Regions from separate parts of the Neobacillus sp. 114 genome, predicted to be linked through region 2. Evidence: riboswitches for the same ligand, from Rfam matches in the RefSeq annotation. Region 2 holds a riboswitch; the other holds the start of a gene.

Region 1 (7,874 bases), 2.3 Mb from region 2:
GCTCCTGAAGAGGTAGCCAAAGTAGAAAACAGGACGATTCCTGTGCCTGAAGGGGAAATTCCTGTTCGCATTTACACGCCGGCGGGTGAAGGGCCATTCCCAGCATTGGTTTACTACCATGGCGGAGGTTGGGTCATCGGCAACCTGGATACGGTTGATGTACCTTGCCGTATGTTAGCAAACAGAGCCGGGTGTGTTGTCGTATCCGTCGATTACCGCTTGGCGCCGGAACACAAATTCCCGACTGCTGCCGAGGATTCTTATGCGGCCGCAAAGTGGGTAGCGGAAAATGCTGCATCCATTCAAGTGGACCCTGAGCGGATTGCCGTAGGCGGTGACAGTGCCGGCGGAAACCTTGCTGCAGTTGTGGCTTTGATGGCTCGTGAACAGGGAGGCCCTTCATTTGCCTATCAAATGCTCATCTATCCTGTCACAAATCACGCTTATGACACGGACTCTTATCGTGATAATGCGGAGGGTTACTTTTTAACAAAGAATACAATGGTCTGGTTCTGGAATCATTATCTTCGAAATGAAGAGGATGGTCAAAATCCGTATGCTTCGCCTTTATTGGCAGAGGACTTAAGCGGCCTTCCGCCAGCACTGGTGATTACGGCAGGCTTTGATCCGTTGCGCGATGAAGGGGAAGCCTACGCAGAACGGCTGAAAGCAGCAGGTGTACCGGTGGAAGTGACTCGCTATGACGGAATGATTCACGGCTTCTTCTGGATGCCAGGGGTGCTGGCAGAAGCGCATAACGCCATCAACCAGGCGGCCAATGCATTGAAGCAAGCTTTTAGTGCTGTAAAAACTATATAGATAGAATGCTGATTTAGGAGTCTAACTCATAACTGGACGGGACAAATATTTTTTATAACCATTGTAAAAGTGACATAAGTAATAAATAGTCAAATGAAAACAGGGTGGCCCAATCACATGTTTTTTATGTGAAACAACTGACCTTGATTGCGAATTTAATAAAAATAAATCCACCTCGAGTAGCTGGGCTCAGGTGGATTTATTTATGTCTTGAATTCTTTACCAATTTATAATCAATAATTTACAAAAGCCATATAGAGAATTAAAATCTCCTTGCTATTTTATTAATAGATATATTTTTTAAACTGTGCACATAAAAACTTGAGGAGGATTTGCTATGAGTAATTTAGATTCACACAAGGAGATGGACAGAAGAAAATTTATTAAAATAGGGGGAATAGGTACACTCGCCTTAACACTGGGAGCAGCTGGCCTTCCAAAAGATTTGTTTACTGGGACAGCTTATGCCGAATTAAATAATGATATGAAACTTCAATTTAATCCAGACGGAAAATTCAAGATCGTGCAGTTTAATGATACACAGGATGATGAAAATATTGACCGCCGTACCATACAGCTTATGGAAAAAGTCCTTGATACAGAGAAACCGGATTTTGTGGTCCTTAACGGAGACAACATCACTGGGGGCTGTGACACCCCTACCGAAATGAAACAAGCCATCAACAATGTGGCGCAGCCGATGGAGCAAAGAGGGATTAAGTGGGCCATTACATACGGAAATCATGATGAGGATTCCACTCCGAAAAGCGGCCTAAATGAGGAGGACATGTTGGGCATTTATATGTCTTACCGATACAATATGAACACACCTGGGGTTAAAGACATTACGGGTACTGGAAACATGAATCTTCTTATCAAAAATTCTAAAGGTACAGATGCGGCATTCAACCTTTGGCTGCTTGACAGTGGAAGATATGCCCCTCAAACGATTGCGGGACAAAATTTTCAAGGATACCCGACATGGGACTGGCTTCGTATGAACCAGGTCAGCTGGTATTATGAGACATCGAAAAAACTGGAGCAGCAATGGGGGCACAAGGTTCCATCGCTTGTATTTATTCATATCCCACTCTGGGAACATAGATTTATGTGGTTCGGAAGTGTGGACGGAAGAACGGATGCAGATCACGCAAATGCTGTAAACAAACACAAAATCGTTGGAGAAAGAAATGAAGAGGAATGTCCGGGGCCAATCAACAGCGGAATGTTTTCAGCTATGCTGGAAAGAGGAGATGTCAAGGGGGTCTTCTGCGGTCATGACCACGTTAATACTTATATGGGTAACTATTATGGAATCCTGCTCGGCTATTCCGGCAGCACTGGTTTTGGTGCATACGGCCTTTCGGGGGCTGATCGAAACAGATTGCGCGGTGCCAGGGTTTTCAATTTAGACGAAAACTCAAAGGACGTGCTGGTGGAAACTCATATGGTGTTTGCTAAAGATTATGGCATCGATTTGACAGCCAATGACCAAAGTATTGCACCTGGGCCAATAGATGAAGGCAAAAAGAATGAAAAAGTGGTAAGAAGATAGATCTTAGGAATTGAATTCAATTCGATTATTTTTTTCATAACGTAATCAATTCAAATCCAAACTGGACGTTTAAAAAAATTATAGTTTTATTTAACATCCCTGCCAATACGAAAGCTGGCAGGGATGTTAACAATGGAAACAAATTTAAAACTGTCACTTTTCTTGGTTATGTTTGCCAGAAAAAATTTTTGTTATGTAATATTTGAAAAAATTGTAATATAATATAAATAATTAGTTTATTTAGAAAAAGGCAAACCACTCGAAAGGTTGGGACGCAAAGCTTCAGGTCTAAGGTTTGTAACTACGATGGCTGAGCTGCCTAAAATAGTAGATATTTTAGGGGGATTTCAATTTGACTACTTATGCTTGTGACAAAGAATTTGAATTGGATGTGGTGGAACTTAGTGATGAAAATATTATAGAGGGGTACATAACGGCATTACTAAAAATGGCAGACAAAAATTATAAATTGTTAGAAAATGAATTGTTGAAGAGAAGGTTATTTTTGGTTGCCTTAGAACGCTACGATAGAAAAAAGACGTTTTTCCACTCTGGCTTTTCTGATTAGAGGTGGAGAAGCCACTCGAAAAAGAAAGCTCCAAGGACTTTTTAAAGTGCTTGGAGCTTTCTTTTTTATATTAAAAACTATTCCTATAAACATAAGCATCTTTTGGCTGCTCAATAATTTTATAATCCGTCACTTTTAAAATAGGGATTTTCATTTTAAAAGGCTGGTAATACATCGTGTCCACCGTTCCCGTAACCTCGTACCACTGATCATTTGGAATGTGGACATTTTCAGGGAATTGAATCATCATCCCAAACACACCAGAGTCGGCAATACAGTGGATAATCCCAAACCGGAATAAAAAGATTTGGTTGCCGTTTAACCCCGGACCGTTATATGAAAAACCCTTCATCGTTACGGTTTTCCCAACAAACTCACCGGAATAGTTATAGATGACTTCCAGACCTTTTAAATAGTCCTCATCTGTTAGGGTAATATGGTCATTTCCTTTATACGATTTGAATTCCTTTTTAACCAATTCCGTAAACGCATCCTGACCCATAAATTTACTCATGTCCGGATTTAAAATTTGGTGCATGCCATAACGGTCGGCCCCGTCTTCTAATGTAGGGAAACTAAATCCTTTGGCATTAACTAATTGTGAATCAAGAGTCGCAACCGGCAAAAACACTCCTGTCAAAGCGGGAAGAATAATCATCGTATAAGAAACTGTTCTTTTTAGTTTTTTCCCAAACGACGGTTTTTTATGGTCATGATCATGTTCATGTGCATGATCATGATGGCATTCAACACATTCCAATTGCTTCTCCGACTTTTTCTCTTTAAGATACCATCTGATTCCTTCTACAATAGTCAGGAAAAATAACGCATAAATCATACTGTAGGAAAGAAAGGAATACTTCATATTGATATACTTAGAAATGTTTCCTGATAAATGTAAATAGAAAAACAAGTTGGTAAACAATAATAAAATCACGACGCGAAACATTTTTCCCCCTCCTTTACAGTAGTAATGACCCGATAAATACGAATGCTGAAATTAACGAAACAAGCAGGATGACGAATTTTGGCTTAAACGTTCCGAACATCATCAGCAGGTTCTTGATGTCAACCATTGCACCAAACACCAAGAACGTCACAATTGAACTTTGTGAAAATGTGTTTCTGAAAGACGAAGCAACAAACGCATCCGCTTCAGAACAAATTGACAAAATGAACGCCAGCGCCATCATGACAAGAACACCCGCTACTTTTGAATGTCCAAGAGTCGCCAATGTCGAAGTCGGAATATAGGTTTGCATCGCTGAAGCGATTAACGAACCCATCACCAAGTACTTTCCAACGTGGAAAAATTCATCGATGGTATGCGTGATCACACTGACCAATTTTTGCTTCGTATTTTGTTTCGAATGGTCATGGACATGAACATGTTCGTCAGCGTTCATTCTCAATTGATTTGTTTTAACGACAAAAGAAAGAACAATCCCAACTAAGATAGAAACCACGATGGCAAACCCAGCTCGATACCAAACCATCGTCCAGCTATTACCAAAGGCGATATACGTTGAAAAAAGAACAATCGGATTGATAATCGGACCGGTGAGCATAAACGAAATCGCGGCGGGAAGGGCCACACCTTTTTCAACTAATCTTTTCGTAATGGGAACAATCCCGCACTCACAGCCTGGAAATATTGCGCCTACTAAACTAGCAGTTATTACCGAAAGAATCTTATTTTTCGGCATGATACGAACAATCATATTCTCCGACACAAATACTTCGATTAAAGCCGCCACAAAAGCTCCAATCACAATAAAAGGAATTGCTTCTATTATGATACTGATAAATATCGTGTTTAATTGCAATAATTGATTCATAGGAGAACCTCCTGAAATGAAAAAGCTATAAAAAAACATAGCAATTATAACAGATAGGAAGACAAATAGTTATATGTTTTATTTCCAAAAGTGGAAGTGATGCACGAGAACCGTCCCCATGCATCATTAAACCTTGTATTCTACTAAGCTTTTCCCTTAATATTAATTAGGTAAATGGGGAATTTCTTTTAGAAAGGGGGGAGGTAAGTTGAAAAGGAAGATTGGTTTTGTTTATGAATGTCTGCTAGCGGGTCTGATTATTTTTTCTTTGGCCGCTGAATTGCCCGAGCGGGAAGATTATGTTTTGGGCTGGTTTATATGGGGGCTTTTCGCTGTCGATTATGTGATACGGTTGATGTTAAGCAAAAATAAATGGGGATTTGTCAAGAATCACCCGATAGAACTACTTGCACTAATACCCGTCGATCAATTATTTAGAACCCTTCGTTTAATCCGCCTTATCCGCTTGGTCCGGCTCATCCTCGTAGTGAAAAGAAATAATTCGCTTCTAGATCTTTTGATTGAAAAATACCGTTTTGATAAATTATTTATAACCGTTATTGCGTTGTTATTTCTGACAGCCATTCCAATGGCCTGGATTGAACCTAGCTTTGACAGCTATGGTGATGCCCTGTGGTGGACTGTCGTGACCACCACAACGGTAGGGTATGGGGATTTATACCCGGAGACAACTGTTGGACGATTAATTGCAAGTGTACTTATGTTCGTCGGAATCGGTTTAATAGGTGTTGTAACAGGAACGGTTGCCTCGCTTTTTTCAAATAAAAAAACGGATCTGCCCGACCAATTGAAATACGTAAGAGATAAAATTGACGACTACCCAACCATTAGTGAACCAGAGCTTCTCGTGATGATAGAGCAGTTGAAGGCTTATCAAGAAGAACAAAAGAAGAGCTAACGCTTTTCCTGATTAGTGCCAGGAACGACCAACCTGTTGATCGTCCCTGGCACTTTTTCAATATTGATTGATAAAATTTTTTGAAAAAATAATAAAAAACGATTAATATTATACTAACTATTTTTAATACCAAGTCCTAATAATAAGTAATGATTTTAATAAACTGGAGATAATTGTATGTCAATTGAGACGAAACAAAAGAAACCCAATATTGACGACTATTTTAATTCACTCGGAATCAAAGAATGCAAAAGTAAGCTCGCCTTTTGGAAGCACGTCACTGCTGTTGATTCCGTCTTGGCAGAGGAACTGGAACCGCTTATTTCCCGCAAAAGGAAAGGGAACATATATGATGTGAAGAATCAAACTCTGGCATTTAGTTTAGCAGCAGAATCGTGGACGATGTCCTTTCACAAGTCATTGCTCACCTGGGTAAGCCAGCAAAAACAATTAAAGCCAAATAGAATTTTGGAAATCGGGTGTGATAATGGATTGTCGGCATGCTGGTATGCTAAGCTTTTTCCTGATGCGGAAATCATCGGGGTCGACCAGTCCGAAAATGGAATCCGGTGTGCCAAGCGGTTGGCCAAGCAGCTAGGCCTTTCTAATGTAAGCTTTTATAGAATTGACTTTATGGAGCTCCTCGATCATTTTTCTAAGCACTCTTTTGATGTGATTATTTCGGTACGCAGCTTTCATGAGATTATGGGGCCCATTTTCATTCAAAAATATTGGTCGCTGCCAGATCACCTGAAGGAAAAACCAACGTTCGGCGACAGCTGGTATTTACAAATTGTCGACTTCTTTTTAACTCCGGACGGAACCTATCTCTCTTGTGAGCGATTGGAAAACCCGGCAGATGTCGGGAAGTGGGCAAATTTGCTAAAAGAAGCAAATCTTCATGTACAATGGAGCGACAGTGAGATCCTCGACTATTATGATTTTAGAACAAAAAAGCAATCCCCTATCATTGTAGCGACAAAAAAGGAAACAGGACTTTCCACTTTGGAAGGGATGGAACACCTATATACGAAAAATCAGCCACTCATAATAGAGGCTGGCCAATCATATACCACGGTGAATGCGGAGTTTGCCTTTCACCGACTAGGAGAGAAAACATTTAAATCAGGGCAGTATTTGGCTGTGCCCAACCACTGGTTTATGTATCGATTTGAACTTTGGGAAACGAATGATTTTCTGCTTGTTTATAGCTATGGTAATATGGGGCATAGACATTTGGACATTCTTCCTGCTGGGAAATACGGAGAGGCAGAGTTGCTAATGGAGCAGGCAGCAGGGCAGTTCAGTCACCTAGGACCGATTGTAAAGTACGACAGCCTGAAAGACCGTCCAGAATAAAAGCTGATTTATCAGGAAGGGGGAGTCACGGTTGAAATCCAATGCCCTAAAAGGTTATCGGAAATTAAGAGATATTTATGAAAATAATCTGACAGTGGAATTGCTTTCAGAAGAGATCAAGACATGTGAAGCGGAAGATGATGCAGTCGCTGTTAAAAAGGAAATGTTTGATCGCGATTTTGATATTTATGGGGTTAATCAGTGCGGAAAACTTATTGGATACGTAAAAAGAGAAGATATAAAAAAAGAAGGAATCATAAGTGAGTTTGTTGAGGATTTTCATGCCGATAACCTTATCTCAGATTCCACTTCTTTGATTGATTTGCTGGATATTTTTCAGGAGAGAGAATTCACCTTTATCCTTGAAAAGAACAAAGTTACCAGGATCGTCACGGTGGCCGATTTACAAAAGCAGCCAATAAGGATGCTAGCCTTCAGTTTCGTTTCACTTCTGGAAATGTACATCATTTCAGTTATTAAAGAATTTTATCCGGATGACAGCTGGGCTGATAAGTTAACAGAATCAAGATTAACCAAAGCTAAAGAGCTTTTGGAAGAGCGGTTAGCAACAAATGAAGCCCTGACTTTGGTGGACAATTTACAGTTATCCGATAAAGGCACGATCATTCGGAAAACGCCAAAATTAGTCGAGAAGCTGGGCTTTGAATCAAATAGTCAATGCAAGGAATTTTTCAGGAAAATTGAGGAATTACGAAACAATACAGCCCATTCTCAGGAAAAAATCTATCACGATTATAAGGAATTTATACAGATTCTTTTACAAATAGAACGAGTTCTCAGTGCAGATGGGTTGGT
Region 2 (7,874 bases):
AAAGGTATGCTCTTCCCATTCAACATAATCTTCTGAAGTGTAAATGGTTGTTTTTGTTTCTCTACCTTCTGCCCAATTCTTCATAGTAGTTGAAAAGGAAAAACCTGAATTCTCATTAATCGTAAAAATAATGTGCGGGTCAAGAGAATCTAATACTCTATGCAAATCATCATGTCTAAACTGCAAACTTAAAGGTACTACGGTACCTTTTAGTTTATTCACTGCTAGAAACAAAGGTAAATAACACTCAATTGAATCGATTAAAAGCGCAACTCTATACCCCTCTAGGTTTTTGAAACCTAACATTTCTTCATACTTAGCAACATTACCTTTTAATTCTCCGGCAGTGTAACTGCCATTTATATTGGAAAAAGATATATTATCATTGTCTATACCTTCTAGAACCTTACTGTAAAAACTCATTGCGTGGCCCCCTCCTTAACAATTGTGTATAAACCACCAACAGTCCCAACCTTATCCGCATTTTTAATAAAGAAACCAAATGGAATATGATAGTGTTCTGCCAAACTCGTGGTTAAATTAACCATTTGAAGTGAATCCACGTTTAACTCATCTTTCAGATTTGTTTCTTTGAAAACTTCGACTTGTTCTAGCTCAAGCAAGTCGAACATTGTTTTACAAAAATCATTAAATTTCATTGATATTTACCCCTCTAAACCATTCTGCAGAACGGCTGCGAATCTCACCTAATTTAAAATCGCAACAGTGACCTTCATCTTCATACGTTATGAAACGTTTTTCTTGTCCAAAACGGTTATAGACCTCCATTAACTCGTCACCGTCAATTAACAAATCCTTCCCTCCGTGAAATACGAGAATGTTATCAATCTCTGATACATTGTCAAAAGAAGGCATATGTCCAATGTCACTATCCACCAACACATTTCCCATACGTACTCTAAAATAATCTGGCAGTTTAATAGTTGATACATACTTAGTAGGTGGACTTACTGTTACTATTTTTGATACAAGTGGGTGTTTACTTGCTTCCATTGCCCATGCACCACCTGAACTTGTACCAAAAAGATTGATAGACAAATTAGGGAAGTTAGTAGCTGTAAACTCGATCAATCCCTTTGTAAATTGGTCCCAAGACTCAAAATCTGCCTTGTGACCATGTAAGAGAAAAGTTTCACCTTGACCTGTTCCATCAAAATTAATGACTATGAAGCCTTCTCTAGCAAAGTCTTGTTCATAGGTGCAAAATTCCTCCTTCGTAGAATCCCCCGGGATTACAAGGATAACGACCCCTGCAATAGAGCCGTTTGGGATGCGTACTCGACCTCCGTATTGTTTATCATTAAAGGTAAGGGTGTGACGGGTAATCTTGTCCTCGGACACATGATCCGCAAGGTCAAATTGTTCTAGGCATTGTTTATACCATTTTGCTCTGGCACCGTTAGGTTCTGGGTAAACCCACGAGGCAAGATTGTAATAAAGACCAGCCTTACGGTAGTTCTGTTCTGCTTGAAGAAAATCATTTGATTCAACCAAGCTTTTTGCTCGATTTGAATATTCTTGGGCTTTATTAGCTAATGTCCCTGTCCATCCGTCTAAAGATATCATTTTAGGCTTACTTTCTTTAATAAAATCTTCATCAATTCCATGTGCAATCCAACGATTCCAAAAGCCATTGTTCATCACACTGGCAAAAATGGTTTTTTCGATGATAACCTCTGTAGACATTTTCTTAAGTGGCTTTTGCGATTTGTTCACGTTCTTCACCCTCATTTTCCTTGAATATTAAAACAATTGTAGAACCGTTTGGTGAGGTCTCCAACAGCACGCGAGATGCTAATTTCAGCATTAATGTAAACCCCTGACCTAGCGATTTCTTGGTAGAATAACCCGCAGTTAAGACTGTATATGGTAGTATTTTTAGTGGGAAACCTGGACCTGTATCCTCAATCACGATACTGAGCGAATTGTCAGTCTTTGTAATTAGAAGTCTGCCATCCTTAGCGTGTTTTATTATATTAGTGACAGCTTCAGAGATTAAAAGGACATAGCTTAGAATTTTAGATTTCGGTATCCCTAATTTTTCCAAATCTTCTTTTGCTTTGTTTCTTACCCTAGGAATATCAGACTTTTCCACAACAGGCTCATTACAAATAATGGTACCTTCTGTATAAGGCTTTATTTCCTCTTCCCGCGCTAAAAGAAATTTTTGCTGACTTGCGGCATGGAGTACATCCCGGTAAACTTCCCATATTTTATCTTCTTCTGTTGCTTCCTTCTCATCGGGTGATTTTCGATTGAAGTATAAGTTTTGGTTAGACTTGATGATTTCATAGACTTCCAGTAATGCCTGATGGTTATTCCTTCCTAAATTCATTTGTTTTAAATTGAGATAAACATCCTCGTCCTTTTCAATCCAAGAAATCATTATATTAGCTAGATGGAAAATAAAGTCTTCTTGCATATCTAAATCTAATACTTCAATGTTTTTATGTAACACTTCGTTGATAAATACGCCTTTATTTGCCTGCTCTAGGTTCAATTGTTGGCCTAATTTATTAGCCACCCATCCAACTATTGATGCTCTTTGATGTTCTGCTATGGAGTCTATCGTTAACGGGATAGGCTGTTCTTCTTGTGTTGGCTGTGTCCCTTTTCCACCTATTAGTCTGTTTAGAAGCGGTTTCAACCTTTCTCCCTCCAGCCTTATAGAATCCCTAAAGGTGGCATGATTGTCACTTCGTCAACTACTGCTCCATCTGGCTGACAAAGAATAGATACGATGTGTCTTGCGATTGTTTCTTGTGGAATCATTTGATTAAAATCTGGATGCTGTGGGATATGATCCCAAAAGGATGTTTTAACAGAACCCGGTAAAATACTCGTTACATAGACCCCTTTGGATCGCAATTCTTGCTGCATGACCCTGGATAGCCCTAACAAGCCAAACTTTGATGCAGAATATCCAGAACATCCTTCTAATGCGGTTGTCCCTGCAATGGAATTGATATTGATGATTTGCCCGCTTTTGTTTTCAACCATGTGTTTGGCAAAATGTTTTGAAGTTAGGAAAGTACCTCTTAAATTAATGGCAATCATACGGTCAAAGTCTTCTGTTGATAAGTCTAAGAACGAATTAAAATTCCCATATCCTGCACAATTAATAAGTGCATCTATTTTTCCAAAACTTGATATCCCTCTATTCAGGAAATCTTTGATGGAGTTTTCATCTTCTACATCTAAATACTGTGCAACGACTTTGTTTGGTAACATACTCTCAGAAAACTCCCTGAGTTCTTCCGTATTTCTTGCTCCAATCAACAAATTGGCACCAAGACATGAAAGAAGAGCTGCTGATGCTCTGCCAATCCCTCTAGTGGCTCCTGTTATGGCAATATTTTTATCCCTAAGCGTATGTTCATTGAACATCAATACTCACCCTCACCAAAATACTCGAAATAATTCTTCTCTGTCTCCCATACGCCAACCTTATGCAGATCGGGTATATAAGGTTTTAAAAGCTTATATATTACCAATGCCAATACTTCTGATGTTGGATTTAATTCTTTAAACTCCTCTGTATCCAGATTTAAGTGCTTATGATCAAATTTATCCAAAACCTCGCGTTCTACAATTTCGTCCAAATCCTTTAAATTCATAATCATCCCAGTTTGAGGGCTTGGATTGCCCTGTACTTGTACATCAACATAGTAATTATGTCCATGGCCATTTGGGTTATTGCATTTGCCGAATAAATCTTTATTCTCTTGGTCTGAGAGATGAATACTATGTAATCTATGTGCGGCAGAAAAATGATATTTTCTTGTTAAATATGTCATGCCAGATAACACCCTTTCAGCTGATAGATAGTGATTTTCAAAGAGCCTTAGGCGATACAATTCGCACCCCTCGAAGGAATCTTTAATGGAATCCCATATATAATTTACGAGATTCTCAGTTGTTGGTATATTTTCTTTGAAATAAGGATGCTCTTTATCTAAAAATACCCCGTCTAACTCTTGAAGAAAGCTGCTAACGATTTTCTTGATATCTACTGTATTCACCACAATGCCTTTTTTTTGATCAAGGTTCCCTCGAACCATTACCTCTAATTTATAATCATGTCCATGACCATTTGGATTGTAGCATTTTCCAAAAGTAGCTAAGTTCTCCTCTTCACTCCACTCTTGATTATGGTACGTATGAGTCGCTGAAAAATCGACCCTTCTTGATAAATAGAGCACTGATACTCCCCCCTTAACTTCTTGCAATTGAACGTTCAAATTCTTCACAAAGTGCGATTGATTCAGCAAAAACACCTTTCTTAATGGTTGTTACTGTGGAAGTGCCTGGTTTCTTTACTCCTCTTGCACACATACATAAATGCTGTCCTTCAACCGTTACAATCACGCCCTTTGGTTTAAGAACATTCATGATTGCATCAGCAATTTGCTTGGTCATGCGTTCTTGTACTTGCGGACGCTGAGAAACTAACTCTACCAGTCTGGCAAACTTTGATAAACCAACGACCCTTCCATCTGGGATGTAGCCAACATGCACTTTTCCGAAAAAAGGAATGATGTGATGTTCACAGAATGTATAGTAGGTAATATCTTTTACCGTTACGATCCCGTCATAGTCTTCTTTAAATGTAGTTGTTAATGCTGATTCCGGGTCTACCCCAATCCCTTGAAATACCTCACGATACATTTTTGCTACACGTTTTGGTGTATCAAGTAAACCTTCACGGGTGACATCTTCACCCAATTCAGATAGAATTGTACGCATTGCTTCTTCGATTACCGCATTATTTGGTGTTGTAAAATTATTTTTACGATCATGATTGTCCCTTAAAGCTGTTTCAATTTTAAACATTGTCTAACCCTTCTCTTTTTTGTATTTTTTATTGAATTGCTTTTTCTAAAAAATAAAAAGGCTATCCAAAAAATAGGGATAGCCAAATAGACACAAATATATTGTATTTTCTGGCAACCCGACGATCATGGCCCTTTTTCAGACTTTAGACTCGTAGCTTTGCGTCCTTACCTTTCGATAAGTTTGCCTTTATCAATTCATTACTATTTTCATAGTATAATTATACTATGAAAAATCCAGCTTGGAAGAGTAAATTTAATAAGCTTTAATAAACTCTTGGGATTAAATGATTCAGACTTGTATCATGCACTGGAGGAATGTATTTAAGGGTTCCCTGTTATGCTGAGAAATAAAGTTGCGAAGCGGTACTTTTCGATAAAGGAGATATTGAGGATGTGGAGACCGTGGAAATGTATCAAATAATCCCACTTGAGTAGGCTTATAAAAATATTTTTCTTGTTTTGTAGGATGATGTCATCCAGGAACTCGCCGATCGGGAGATGTATAAAAATAAATTCGCCTATAAAACGCAAAACGAAGGGATATATGCTTTAAAAATAGGCAAAAAGGAGGATCCGTGTAAGGTCCTCCTTTTTTAAAATTAATTTCGGACAACGTTCGCTTTTCCTACATTCCCATTTAACACATGAATTAAATTGTCAGCGGCCATATGGGCCATTCCCAAGCGTGTTTGAACGCTGGCACTGCCAATGTGCGGGAGTGCTACTACGTTTGGCAGGGTTAACAAAGGGTTATTTAGCGAAACCGGCTCCTGCTCAAAAACATCAAGGCCAGCGCCCCAGATGATCCCGTTATTTAAAGCTTCGTACAAAGCGTCCTCATCAACAATCCCGCCCCTGGCCGTATTGATGAGAATTGCGTTCTTTTTCATAAGAGCTAATTCTTCTCTGCCGATAAGATGATGCACCTCGGCGCTGTATGGAAGCATGAGGCAGACAAAATCAGACTGATGAAGTAGGCCTTTGAGGTCAACGTACTCGATTCCGAGCTCTGCCTCTTTTTCCGGCTTGCGTGTTCGGCTATTGTAAAGAACCTTCATATCAAAGCCCTTCGCCCGTTTCACAAGGGCTTCGCCAATCCTCCCCAAACCAATAATTCCGAGGGTAGCTCCGTAGATATCCTGGCCGGTCATTTGCATGAGGGACCATGAGCCCCACTTTCCGTTATGTAATATGTTCGAGGCCTCCACCACCCTCCGTGCTGTGGCCATTAATAAGGCAAACGTGAGATCGGCCGTCGTTTCTGTCAAAACACCGGGTGTATAACCCACCTTGACACCCTTTTCAGCTGCAGCCTGGACATCAATATGGTTGTAGCCAACCGAGCAGGTGCTGACCACCTTTAGCTTTTTAGCCTGCGCGAAAACCTCTTTATCGATTGTGTCTGTGATAAAACAATAAAGGCCATCAACTTCTGCTACTTCCTTCAATAAGATCTCCCTTGGGACAGGGGTTTCTTCTTCTCCCCACATTCTTACCTCAAACTGACTTGAAAGCCTCCTATAGAGTTCTTCCGGCAGTTTCTTCGTCACATAAACCGTTTGCTTCAACCTTCACGCCACCTTTCAAGAGAATCGTATTTACTCCATTCTACTTCAAAATAAATTAATAGAACAAATTGAATCCTGAACCCTACCCTTTATTTTTATCCTTATCCTTACTAGTTGCTAACTAATTAGAAATCCCTTCGCAGTCGTGGGCCTTCAGCTCCGCCTTCAACCTAGGAATAAACGAGTTTTTCCTGAAAGGGTATTACAATGGAAAATAAAGGTCTACGAATTTCGAACAATATCTGCGATAATAGTAATAGATTTGTGAGAATTCATTCAAAACACCATCAAGGAAGGAAGCAGCAATGAAACAATCTATAAGTTCAAAATCCATCAGCCTGGCGCTCACTATATCCATTATTGCCATATCGTTTTCGGCTATCTTTGTGAAATGGTCCGATGCGCCGGCTTCAATTTTAAGTATGTATCGAATGTTGTTCGCTAGTTTGTTATTGGCCCCAATGGTTTGGGTCAAACGCAAGGAGTTTAAAAAAGTAAGTCCCAAGAATGGCGCCATGCTCTTTTTCTCCGGAGTTTTTCTGGCCCTGCATTTTGTCCTTTGGTTCGGCTCGTTAAAGTTAACCACGGTCGCAAGTTCAACCATCATTCTCGCCTTGCAGCCGATTATTTCACTCGTTGGTGGGTTTTTCCTTTTTAAAGAAAGAACCACCGCTTCCGCACTGGCCACAATGGGGATTGCAATTATTGGAGCGATGATGATTGGCTGGGGAGACTTCGGTTTAAGCGCTGATGCCATCCGTGGCGATATTCTCTCCTTTTTCAGCGTTATCGCAGTGGTCGGGTATTTATTTATCGGGCAAACCGTCGTGAAAAATATATCCCACTGGATATACAGCTTTTGCGTGTTTTTCTGTGCGGGGATTGTGCTTGTTGTTTATAATCTGTGGGCAGGAGTGCCGTTTCTCGATTATCCGCCAAAGGAATGGGGGATTTTCCTGTTGCTGGCCATAGTTCCGAGCCTTAGCCATGTGATTAATAACTGGCTATTAAACTATGTGAACGCCACAACCATTTCAATGAGTATTCTCGGCGAACCGGTTGGCAGTACCATTTTGGCAGTCATTTTACTCGGAGAGCGATTATCAGGATGGCAAATCGCAGGGGGCCTCCTCGTCCTGCTCGGCGTCTTCTTCTTCATGAGCAAAAAACAAAAAGCCGCCCCGCCAATGCAGAAAGCAGCTGTTTGAGCCATGGGGACAGTTCTTGTGCATCACAATAGTGATGCACAAGAACTGTCCCCATTCATCCTAGAAGTTGATTTAAAAATGCTCTTGTTTGTTCCGGAGTTTCAAAGTGGACGCCATACTGGAACAGGTCTTTAGATATTTCCTCTTTCCAGATTACTACTCCTGGAATGCTAATTTTATCCTCTAAGAACTCTGACTCTATCGAATAAATAATCTCTTGATCTAGTTCTAATTGTAAATTA

What was found. Region 2 has a riboswitch for cyclic di-GMP ahead of folE (GTP cyclohydrolase I FolE). Riboswitches for the same ligand answer to the same signal wherever they lie in the genome.
Region 1: linked by a shared signal. The riboswitch ahead of QNN06_RS16335 (hypothetical protein) and the one ahead of folE (GTP cyclohydrolase I FolE) in region 2 are both predicted to bind cyclic di-GMP.

The regions. Positions count from the first base shown of each region.
Region 1 is NZ_CP126144.1:3,334,541-3,342,414, reverse strand. Features, by position in the region: gene QNN06_RS31395 (alpha/beta hydrolase) at 1-819, shown strand, start outside; gene QNN06_RS16340 (metallophosphoesterase family protein) at 1,157-2,374, shown strand; cyclic di-GMP riboswitch class I at 2,614-2,697, shown strand; gene QNN06_RS16335 (hypothetical protein) at 2,727-2,942, shown strand; gene QNN06_RS16330 (TIGR03943 family putative permease subunit) at 3,013-3,891, opposite strand; gene QNN06_RS16325 (permease) at 3,905-4,798, opposite strand; gene QNN06_RS16320 (potassium channel family protein) at 4,989-5,699, shown strand; gene QNN06_RS16315 (methyltransferase domain-containing protein) at 5,877-7,058, shown strand; gene QNN06_RS16310 (hypothetical protein) at 7,090-7,874, shown strand, end outside.
Region 2 is NZ_CP126144.1:5,681,417-5,689,290, forward strand. Features, by position in the region: gene QNN06_RS27895 (class I adenylate-forming enzyme family protein) at 1-423, opposite strand, end outside; gene QNN06_RS27900 (hypothetical protein) at 420-659, opposite strand; gene QNN06_RS27905 (alpha/beta hydrolase) at 649-1,737, opposite strand; gene QNN06_RS27910 (ATP-binding protein) at 1,712-2,668, opposite strand; gene QNN06_RS27915 (SDR family oxidoreductase) at 2,686-3,408, opposite strand; gene QNN06_RS27920 (6-carboxytetrahydropterin synthase) at 3,408-4,223, opposite strand; gene folE (GTP cyclohydrolase I FolE) at 4,237-4,854, opposite strand; cyclic di-GMP riboswitch class I at 4,964-5,052, opposite strand; gene QNN06_RS27930 (2-hydroxyacid dehydrogenase) at 5,456-6,424, opposite strand; gene QNN06_RS27935 (DMT family transporter) at 6,730-7,632, shown strand; gene QNN06_RS27940 (PilZ domain-containing protein) at 7,688-7,874, opposite strand, start outside.